DNA from 3 places in the Serratia sp. KH_031 genome. Region 2 is predicted to be linked to each of the others. Evidence: riboswitches for the same ligand, from Rfam matches in the RefSeq annotation. Region 2 holds a riboswitch; each other region holds the start of a gene.
What was found. A riboswitch is a leader RNA that binds a small molecule or an ion and turns the genes downstream of it on or off. The one in region 2 is predicted to bind thiamine pyrophosphate.
Positions count from the first base shown of each region.

Region 1: linked by a shared signal. The riboswitch ahead of thiD (bifunctional hydroxymethylpyrimidine kinase/phosphomethylpyrimidine kinase) and the one ahead of thiB (thiamine ABC transporter substrate binding subunit) in region 2 are both predicted to bind thiamine pyrophosphate.
Region 3: linked by a shared signal. The riboswitch ahead of thiC (phosphomethylpyrimidine synthase ThiC) and the one ahead of thiB (thiamine ABC transporter substrate binding subunit) in region 2 are both predicted to bind thiamine pyrophosphate.

Region 1 is NZ_CM174496.1:1,515,587-1,518,839, reverse strand. Features, by position in the region: gene AC3ISQ_RS06685 (LysR family transcriptional regulator) at 1-672, shown strand, start outside; gene AC3ISQ_RS06680 (inhibitor of vertebrate lysozyme family protein) at 674-1,132, opposite strand; gene thiD (bifunctional hydroxymethylpyrimidine kinase/phosphomethylpyrimidine kinase) at 1,194-2,021, opposite strand; TPP riboswitch at 2,057-2,147, opposite strand; gene AC3ISQ_RS06670 (Fic family protein) at 2,242-3,246, opposite strand.
Region 2 is NZ_CM174496.1:4,114,349-4,117,601, reverse strand. Features, by position in the region: gene thiP (thiamine/thiamine pyrophosphate ABC transporter permease ThiP) at 1-422, opposite strand, end outside; gene thiB (thiamine ABC transporter substrate binding subunit) at 398-1,384, opposite strand; TPP riboswitch at 1,428-1,535, opposite strand; partial or broken gene AC3ISQ_RS18505 (hypothetical protein) at 1,837-1,899, opposite strand; gene AC3ISQ_RS18500 (PIN domain-containing protein) at 1,916-2,413, opposite strand; gene AC3ISQ_RS18495 (helix-turn-helix domain-containing protein) at 2,413-2,874, opposite strand; gene sgrR (HTH-type transcriptional regulator SgrR) at 3,053-3,253, opposite strand, start outside.
Region 3 is NZ_CM174496.1:322,106-325,358, forward strand. Features, by position in the region: gene thiC (phosphomethylpyrimidine synthase ThiC) at 1-1,205, opposite strand, end outside; TPP riboswitch at 1,315-1,433, opposite strand; gene rsd (sigma D regulator) at 1,480-1,965, opposite strand; gene nudC (NAD(+) diphosphatase) at 2,065-2,832, shown strand; gene hemE (uroporphyrinogen decarboxylase) at 2,870-3,253, shown strand, end outside.

The DNA of each region.
Region 1 (3,253 bases), 2.2 Mb from region 2:
GAGTTAGCTGCTAGCCAAACGGGTCACATCACCTTATCTTGCGTCCCCACCGCAACCTTCTATTTTTTGCCTGATGTGATCAAAACCTTTAACAATAAATACCCCAATATTGGTATCCGTATACTGGAGCATAGCGCGTATGACTGTCTCGAAGCCGTACTCAGTGGGGATGCCGATTTTGGTATTAATATGAACAACGTCACAAACGCCAATATCGAATTTACCCCACTAGTCAGCGAACCTTTTGTCGTCGCTTGCCGGCACGATCATCCTTTAAGCCAGCAAAAACTGGTGTCATGGCAGGAGTTACTGCAACACAAACTGATTGGTGTACGACGTTCCAGCGGTAATCGGCTGTTGATCGAAGAAGAATTAAAAAAGATTGGCTTACGCCCGGAATGGTTCTATGAAGTTCGCCATTTGTCGACGTCACTGGGTTTGGTCGAGGCGGGGCTGGGCATTGCGGCACTGCCTAGCTTGGCAATGCCCAAACATGGTCATCCGACCTTAGTCAGCAAACCACTGGTTGATCCCGTCATCCGGCGCACCTTAGGATTGGTCAAACGCCGCGATGCATCGTTATCCCCTTGCGCCAACAGCTTTGTCGAGTTGCTCATGACATTGTGGAACCAAGAGGAACATCACCCGTGGTCAGAACGATTTCATTTGTAACTTACTTCCAATTAGGATCTTCAGCTAACTGCTGATTCAGCAATGCCTTAATGCTGTCGTTAGGTTTCCCCAACCACTGATACTTAGCGTATTTTTTAGGGTGCTCTATCGCGCCCGGTTGAGCAGCCACTTCTACCCGCACACCCCATACTTGGGATTTATCGCTTTTGAACGCGATTAACATAAAATTATTAGAGCAATCATGGGGTTTACAAATATTGCCCACTAGATAGTTTTGCCCTTGCCAATTAACCGTCGTTGGCGGTGTTGAAGTCCCCACACCTTTGCGCGCCCAACCAGGTAATTTGGCCTGCCCCTTCACCATACTCTGCCAACTGGTTTGATAGCCCGGCTGTTGGATCAAATCTGCGGTGGTATCGAGCGTTTCGGCGGTGCTACTCAGGCTAAAACTGAGTAATGCGCCACATAATATAAGATAAGCTGCGCTTTTTCCTGTCATGGCCCGATCCTGTTAAATAACACCTAAATCAATCAGACCACTATTGATTGAAAAAGTTGAGTTACCACCATGCATGAAAATGATGTACCGGTCCGCTCCCTTGTCCAACCTCCAAGGAGTCCGCCTGCTGCAACGCCTGTTGTAGATAATTCTTTGCTGCCGCGACTGTATCTGCCCAACAATCATAACGTGGACGCAGTGCCGCCAATGCCGCAGATAAAGTACAGCCAGTGCCGTGGGTATGACGGGTCGCAATGCGTGGTGCGGTAAAACGTTGTTCTTGTTGTGCGCTAAACAACCAGTCTGGGCTTTCCCCCTCGCTAAGATGGCCGCCCTTCATCAGCACCGCCTGACATCCCATCGCGAGCAGTGCCCGACCTTGTTCACGCATCTGCATTTCATTTTGTGCCGGGGCACACTGCAACAACGCGGCGGCTTCCGGTAAGTTAGGGGTAATGATCGATACCAGCGGCAATAGCTCACGACGGACTGATTCCACCGCTTCCGGTGCTAATAGCGGATCGCCACTTTTTGCTAGCATCACAGTATCTAACACCACAAACGGCGGTTGATAATGACGCAGACGCTCCGCCACCGTTTGGACAATCTGCGCATTCGCCAACATACCCATCTTGACGCTGTCGATACGCACATCGCTCAATACCGAGTCCAATTGAGCGGCAACAAAAGTGGGTTCGATTTGATAGACCGATTGCACACCACGAGTATTCTGCGCAACCAATGCGGTAATCACACTGGTGCCATAAGCACCAAGCGCAGAGAAGGCTTTCAGATCGGCTTGAATGCCGGCTCCACCGCTAGGATCGGTGCCTGCAATGGTTAGCGCATTAATGCGTGGTTGAGCCACTAAGGTAGGTCGAGTGTTCATGCTACTCCCAACCGGCGTTCAAGAAGGCGGGGCCGGTTGGGGCACCGAGACTTCCCTCCGCTGGCATTATCCAGTTCAGGTAATACGGGTATTTCTCAGCCTAGATAGGCACCCCGAGTCATTTAAATCAAATTTTAATAAAGCGTTGATAGAGTACTGTCAGTAAAGAAACTTGTAAATCACCTGCGGAAGTCGGCCTCTTGGCAAACATACGCCTTCATCAAACAACTCGCCAATAACCGTTTTTCGTTGCCCCTACCCTCACTAAGCGTCTTCTTTCCTGTAATGTATTGATATTGCGTTCAATAGTACGATTGCTGACGCCCAACTCACCAGCCAGTTGAACGATGGTGATAGTGGGGTTGCCAGTAATTACCGCGAGAATACGCTCTGCCGTCGAGCTTAAAGGTGGCTTATTTTCTACCGACATTTCTACCGACATTTCTACCGACATCTCAGCACTCTGTGAGCTGATCCCTTCAGTTAATGCCGCAACCAACTTACCCAACATAAATTGGATGAAAAGCGTGCAATCACTGACTCTATCGCACTCCCCTAATACTCGGTAATATTCCTGTTGTTGATTATGAATCAACGTTTCTACCGGTAGCCAAGCCAGCTCTGAGCGCCACTCACTGAGAATCAGTGTTTGCCATAAACGCCCCATACGCCCATTACCATCAGCAAATGGATGAATAAATTCAAATTCATAATGGAAGATAGAACTGGCAATTAGCGGGTGGATGTCAGTGTGCTGCAACCATGTGAGTAGATCGCCAACCAAACGTTGTAACTGATTGGCAGGTGGAGCCATATGGATCAGTTGTCTTTCACGATAGACGCCCACATTACCCTGGCGCAGTTGCCCTGGAGTATCGACTAATCCCATCATGAGTAAGCGGTGTGCATTCAACAAATCATCTAATTGATGACTCCGCCAGTCCGGTAGGCTTTCATAAGCCAAAATAGCATTACGTACTTCTTGAATATCTTTTGCCGGAGCTAGGACTCGTTTGCCGTCCATAATTGCAGTAACTTGTTCAGTCGACAGACTATTATGCTCAATAGCGAGTGACGCCTGTATTGTACGGATGCGATTCTCTTTGCGTAATAAAGGGGAGGATTGTTCAGCTTGCGCTGCCCAACGTCCCAATAATTCACCCACCTCAACCACTTGATTCAGTATGGTTGGCGTTATGGTATAAGGTGGCTGGTAATCGGCCATCTTGCTC
Region 2 (3,253 bases):
TGCAGGCCGTAAGGTGAAAAACTGTAATTGATGCCCAGCCAACCACATAGCGCGGCTAACCAACCTTGGCGGCCATATACACTAAGCAAACCGAATACCGCGACCAGTACCGGAAGCACCAACGTCATGGCACATAGGCGTAATAACAGTGTGCGACCGGGGAAGTGGCGACGGTATAACGCTCGCGCCAGCAGAATGGCTGGCAGCACGGAAACCAACGCCGATAACAGCGCTTGCCAGAACGTGAAACGCACCACGTGCCACAGATAACTGTCTTGCCAGATAACCACCTGCCAATCGCTTTGCGGTGCGTGTCGCCATAGCGATCCAAACGCCAGTAAAGCGATCAGCAGGATCAGGCCGCAGGCGATCAGCCCCGGCCAGAGCCAACGGGCGATTAGCGGCTGACGGCGGTTTGCCATGTCCGAATCCAATTACCTCGTTGTTTCGCCACTTCTGTCGAACTGTATTGCAATGCAGTTTGCGGAACGGTCATTTGATCAAACCCGGCTGGCAACGTGGTTTTGATCACCGGATACATCCAGTTGCCGGTTGGGATACTGTCTTGGAATGCTGGCGTTAGCATAAATTGCATAAAGCGTTCTGCCAGCTCCGGCTGCTTGCTGGCTTTCAACTTGCCAGCGACTTCCACTTGCAGGTAGTGGCCTTCGCTGAAGTTGGCGGCGGCGTAGTTATCTTTCTTCTCGGCAATTAAATGGTAAGCCGGGGAAGTGGTGTAACTGAGCACCAAATCACCTTCACCTTTCAGGAACAAACCGTAAGCCTCACTCCAACCTTTAGTGACGGTAACGGTTTTCTTGGCCAATTGTTGCCACGCTTGTGGAGCTTGATCGCCATACACTTTTTGCATCCATAACAGCAGACCTAACCCCGGTGTACTGGTGCGTGGATCTTCGTAAATCACTTTCCACGGCTGATCGCTTTCCACCAATTCTTTCAGGCTTTTCGGCGGGTTTTTCAGTTTCTGTTTGTTGTAAACAAAGGCGAAATAGCCGTAATCATAAGGCACGAAGGTTGTGTCCTGCCAGCCGCCCGGAACGGTCAATTTACTGGTGTCGACATCGCTAGGTGCGAACAAGCCGGTTTGTTGTGCGGCTTGTAACAGGTTGTTATCTAACCCAAGTACGACGTCAGCACTGCTGTTTTTGCCTTCCATACGTAGACGGTTGAGCAACGAGACTCCATCTTCCAGCGCGACAAATTTCAGTTCGCAATTGCAGTCAGCTTCAAAGGCTTTTTTGACCGCTGGGCCGGGTCCCCAATCGGCAGCAAAGGAATCGTAGGTGTAAACCGTTAACGTCGGCTTGGCGAACACTGGCGCAGCGGCCAGTAATAATAGGCAGGGCAGTAATTTTTTGAACACTTTGCACTCCTGAAAAATAGGGGGCAAGGCATCTGAGTGGTGGCAGTGAAGCTCGCTCAAATCCCTCCGCCGGCATGACTCCGGATCAGGTTCGACGGGTTTACTCTCAGCCCAAAACCGTATTGTGTTTTGGACACCCCGTTGAGACGGCGCAATTGTAAAGGTAAAGTTGCGTAGGTGAAAGTCACTTTATTTCCACCATACTTTCAAGCTATCTCTTTGTTAGCTGCATTACTTGGCTTATGTATGAGTCTTGCCTCGGTAAGCTCATTTTCCATCAACGCAGTCATAACATGGCCATGTGTATTGGTGAACAGTGCTCTTACTCATGAGCTATGGGGACAGGATGTAGGCGATGGGGTTGCCGATATGATGGTTTGGATTTGCAGTTATTGGGAGTTCTGCGTAACGGAATGCGACTCACTACAGATAGTTAGTCATCACGATGTCCATTAGATCAGGGTTTGGAACCGACTCAACTCCTTCACTGTTTGTGGTAAGCCTTGCCGGATAAGCGCATTAAGATACTCATCAACTGTTTTTTGGTGGTTTTCTCAAGCTGCGACGTTGTTTGTTTACTGCAGAAAGTACAAGTGCCTGATTCAAATCGAACAGATCAGTAATAAAATCATCTGGATGTAGTGCTTCAATACCAAAAATATCAAGCGATTGTAGGGGGAAATCCTTCAGATTGAACGTGACTATAATCTCTGCATTGCTACGGATCGCTGCAGCAACAACATGCCGATCATCTGCATCGGGGATATCGATACTGGCAACCAGTGGTTCAAATCCCGAAACCATCGCATCAGGAATCGCTTGATTCATGAGTACGCCCGTTCTTTTGATTTGGGTGGCGTCAAGATCTGGCCTATCGGCAATCAAGTTACGTTGCCATTCATGTTCAATAACGACCGTCCACTTAGGTTGATACAGCCCAGTTAATCCTAGGTGCATCAATAAATCCCGTAGTAACGATGGGTAAAGCACACAAGCATCTAAAACTACGGGATAAGGTGAGTGAGTCATTAGTAAAATCCAAGCTCCTGACTGTGGTCTGCCAATTCCTGCATGGCCTCATTGCTTTTATTATCCCGCTGTTCTTTGTACCCCATCAGGTCAGCAAAAAGCACGCGGCGGTGACGACCAGTTTTATGGAAGGGTAGCTTACCTTCCTCCAACAATTTCACCATGTGTGGACGTGAAACATTCAGAATATTGGCGGCTTCCTGCGTAGTTAATTCCGCATGCACAGGAACAACCTGAACCGCGTTACCCACGGCCAACTCACCTAAAATTGACATAAGCAGTGTCAGTGAAGACGTCGGTAATTCGATTTGATGAGTGTTGTTATCTGCGTCCTGAATCGAAATCTTTTGTGTTTCCACCTTCGTGGAGAGATAGGTAGCAAGTTCCCTTTGTCCACGTACTGCGGCCTCAATCTCCCTTGGAGCTGGAAGGCTCAAGTTATCAAGAATTGAGTTTGTCATTTCAGTATTCCAATTTAAGTTTACGATGAAGTTTTCAGTTTCAGATTAGGGGGTTAATGTTAATTGTGATTCGCTATAAATTATTTTATTCGAAATAAACGAAAATCGCAATAAACGAAACGAACTCCCCCGAGAGTGACTTGGAAGAAACTCATTGGATTTACTTGATGTACTCGAATTATTTAGGGTCTACCTCCGGCGGTGCAAACCAAGCTGATTTGAAGTCAAACCAACCTAGGGTATTCATGCGCACACCGCGCATGGTGCGTTGACCATGCAGTTGCAGCCAGTGGTGGAATAAAGGATGTAACTGATGCTGGCTAACCAATCGTTGGCAAAATTCAGCCAGCGGTAGGGCGTTAGCTCGCCATAAATCGGC
Region 3 (3,253 bases), 1.0 Mb from region 2:
GAGCCGGGGCGCAGGCCATCACCCAACGACAGCGAGACATCATAGGCGGCGCAGATTTCACAAATTTCACGGAAATGCTGATAGAGGAAGTTTTCCTGATGATGCGACAGGCACCATTTCGCCATGATCGAACCGCCGCGCGATACAATACCGGTTAGGCGTTTGGCGGTCATCGGTACGTAACGCAACAACACACCCGCATGAATAGTGAAGTAGTCGACGCCTTGTTCGGCCTGTTCCAGCAAGGTATCGCGGAACATTTCCCAAGTTAGGTTTTCCGCCACGCCGTTGACTTTTTCCAACGCCTGATAGATAGGTACGGTGCCGATTGGTACTGGGCTATTACGTAGGATCCATTCGCGGGTTTCGTGAATATAGCGGCCAGTCGATAAATCCATCACGGTATCCGCGCCCCAACGCGTTGACCACACCAGTTTCTCGACTTCTTCTTCGATCGAAGAGGTCACCGCCGAGTTGCCAATATTGGCGTTAACCTTCACCAAGAAGTTACGGCCGATGATCATCGGTTCAGATTCGGGGTGATTAATATTCGCAGGAATAATGGCGCGCCCGGCGGCGACTTCGGCTCGGACAAATTCCGGCGTGATATTTTCCGGCAGATTAGCGCCCCAGGCTTGCCCTGGATGCTGCTGACGCAGTACTTCGCCACGAATGCGCTCACGCCCCATATTTTCACGGATGGCGATGAACTCCATTTCCGGTGTGACGATGCCTGCACGTGCGTAGTGCAATTGGGTGACGCACTTACCGGCCTGCGCTTTACGTGGCTGTGGCAAATGTTCAAACCGCAAATGATCTAAACCTTCATCCGCCAGACGTTGCTGGGTGAAGCCGGAACTGACGCTGTTTAAGGTTTCGGTATCGTTACGTTCGATAATCCAGTCAGCGCGTAGTTTGGCTAACCCGGCGTGAACGTCCAATTTGGCTTGCGGATCGCCATACGATCCCGCGGTGTCATAGATTGGAATGGCTTCGTTAGGTTCGTATTGCGGGTTGTCTTTGCTGCCGCCGATCAGCGTCGGGCTAAGTTGGATCTCACGCATTGGCACCTGTATGTCACTGCGTGAACCTTCAAGGTAGATACGACGGGAGTTAGGGAAAACAACACCTTGTAGAGTATTGATAAACTGCTGAGCGTCTTCACGTTGTTGCTTGCGGGGACGGACATTATTCATATTAGACATAGCAAATTCCTACCAGTGTGGTGAGTTGGGAAAATTGCTTGTCTGGAGCTTGGCGGGAGTAACGATGGTGACCAGCAAGACAAACTGCGGTGATGCACTTTGTCTGTGGTAATTGATTACTCTTGTTCCCTTCGCGGGTACTAACCCGATCAGGTTCCGCGGATCCCGAATTAACGGTCTCAGCCTGGCTAGCTTAAAAGTTAGCACTAGGCACTCCGACAAGAGCCTCCAGTATAGGAGGGGAAATAAAAAAAACTACAAAATTTTAACTTGCTTAACCGGTAGCGCTATTCGGTTGCCAAGTTTCCTCTGCCAACTGGATCAGCTTATCCTCTAAAGTGAAGCGAGCCGCCAGCGTTTCACCGATGTTTGACAGTGCCTGATTGAGTTCCAGACATAAATCATCGTCGATTTCGACATTGGTATAGTGGTCGTGGAAGGCCATAATCTTTTCGGTATTGGCCCACAATTTGGGATAAACATTGACCGCCAAACTCATTTTCTGACTGGAAGCGCTTTCTACCTGCTTGATAATCTTGTCATAACAGTGAAAATGTCCGGTAGACAGGTAATCCACCAGATTATGGCAAAAGTTCTCCAGCGCTTTTTCATTTAGCGGCGTATGCTTTTCTTTATTCGGTTTGATACCCACCAAGCTGCAATAGGCGACCAGTAACTGTTTTCGAGCTTGCAGCCATTGGTCAACTAAGTCATTACTACCACCAACGCGCTGAGTCAGGCCGTCCAATCGGTTGAGCATGATTGACTCCGTAAGTAAGAAAAAGTAACGATAAGTTGTGAAAATGTAACAAATACCATTCCTAGATTGCCAGTGAAGCTGAGGTTGTGCAACAACGATATGGAACTTGCATTAACAGGTAATGAATATGGCTGGTGGATCGTCAGCCATGAAAGCAAACTTTGGTTACCGAATGGTGAATTGCCATTGGGTAGCGCCGATCAATTCGCACTGACGGGAAAAGCGGCTCGACAGATTGGTGAATGGGAAGGTTCTGCGGTCTGGTTGGTACGCCAAGCTATGCCGAATGAAATGGGCTCGGTCAGACAAGTGCTAGATCTGGATCGCGGCTTATTCCAACTCGCAGGACGCGGTGTGCAACTGGCGGACTTCTATCGCTCCCATAAATTTTGTGGCTACTGTGGTCATGAAATGCACCTAAGCCGCACCGAAAACGCCTGCCTGTGCGGTAACTGTCGCGAACGTTATTATCCGCAAATCGCCCCTTGTGTCATCGTCGCTATTCGCCGCGATGACAAAATTCTGCTGGCGCAACATGTGCGGCATCGCGGTGGTATTCATACCGTGCTGGCTGGATTCGTCGAAGTCGGTGAAACGCTGGAACAGGCCGTCGCGCGTGAAGTGATGGAAGAAAGCAATATTGAAATCAAAAACCTGCGCTATGTCACCTCGCAGCCTTGGCCGTTCCCACACTCATTGATGATGGCCTTTATGGCCGACTATCATCGCGGTGAGATCTGCCACGATCCGAAAGAGCTACTGAACGCCGGTTGGTATCGTTACGATCAATTGCCGTTGCTGCCACCGCCGGGTACGGTCGCGCGGCGGTTGATCGAAGACACGGTGGCGCTGTGCCGGGCAGAATAATGTACAATGGCGCGAGTTGAATCATGGAGCCAAATCAATGAATGAGTTGAAGAACGATCGTTATCTGCGTGCGCTGTTGCGCCAGCCGGTAGATGTGACCCCAGTATGGATGATGCGTCAGGCCGGTCGTTATTTGCCTGAATATAAAGCCACTCGTGCCGAAGCTGGCGACTTTATGTCGTTGTGCAAGAATGCTGAATTGGCCTGCGAAGTCACATTGCAACCGCTGCGCCGCTATGCGCTGGACGCGGCGATTCTGTTCTCTGACATCCTCACCATCCCTGATGCAATGGGGTTGGGGCTCTATTTCGAAACCGGCGAAGGTCCACGTTTTTCTTCCCCTATTACTTGTCGTGCCGATGTAGAGAAGTTGCCAGCCTTCGATCCAGAAGATGAATTGGGCTATGTGATGAACGCGGTG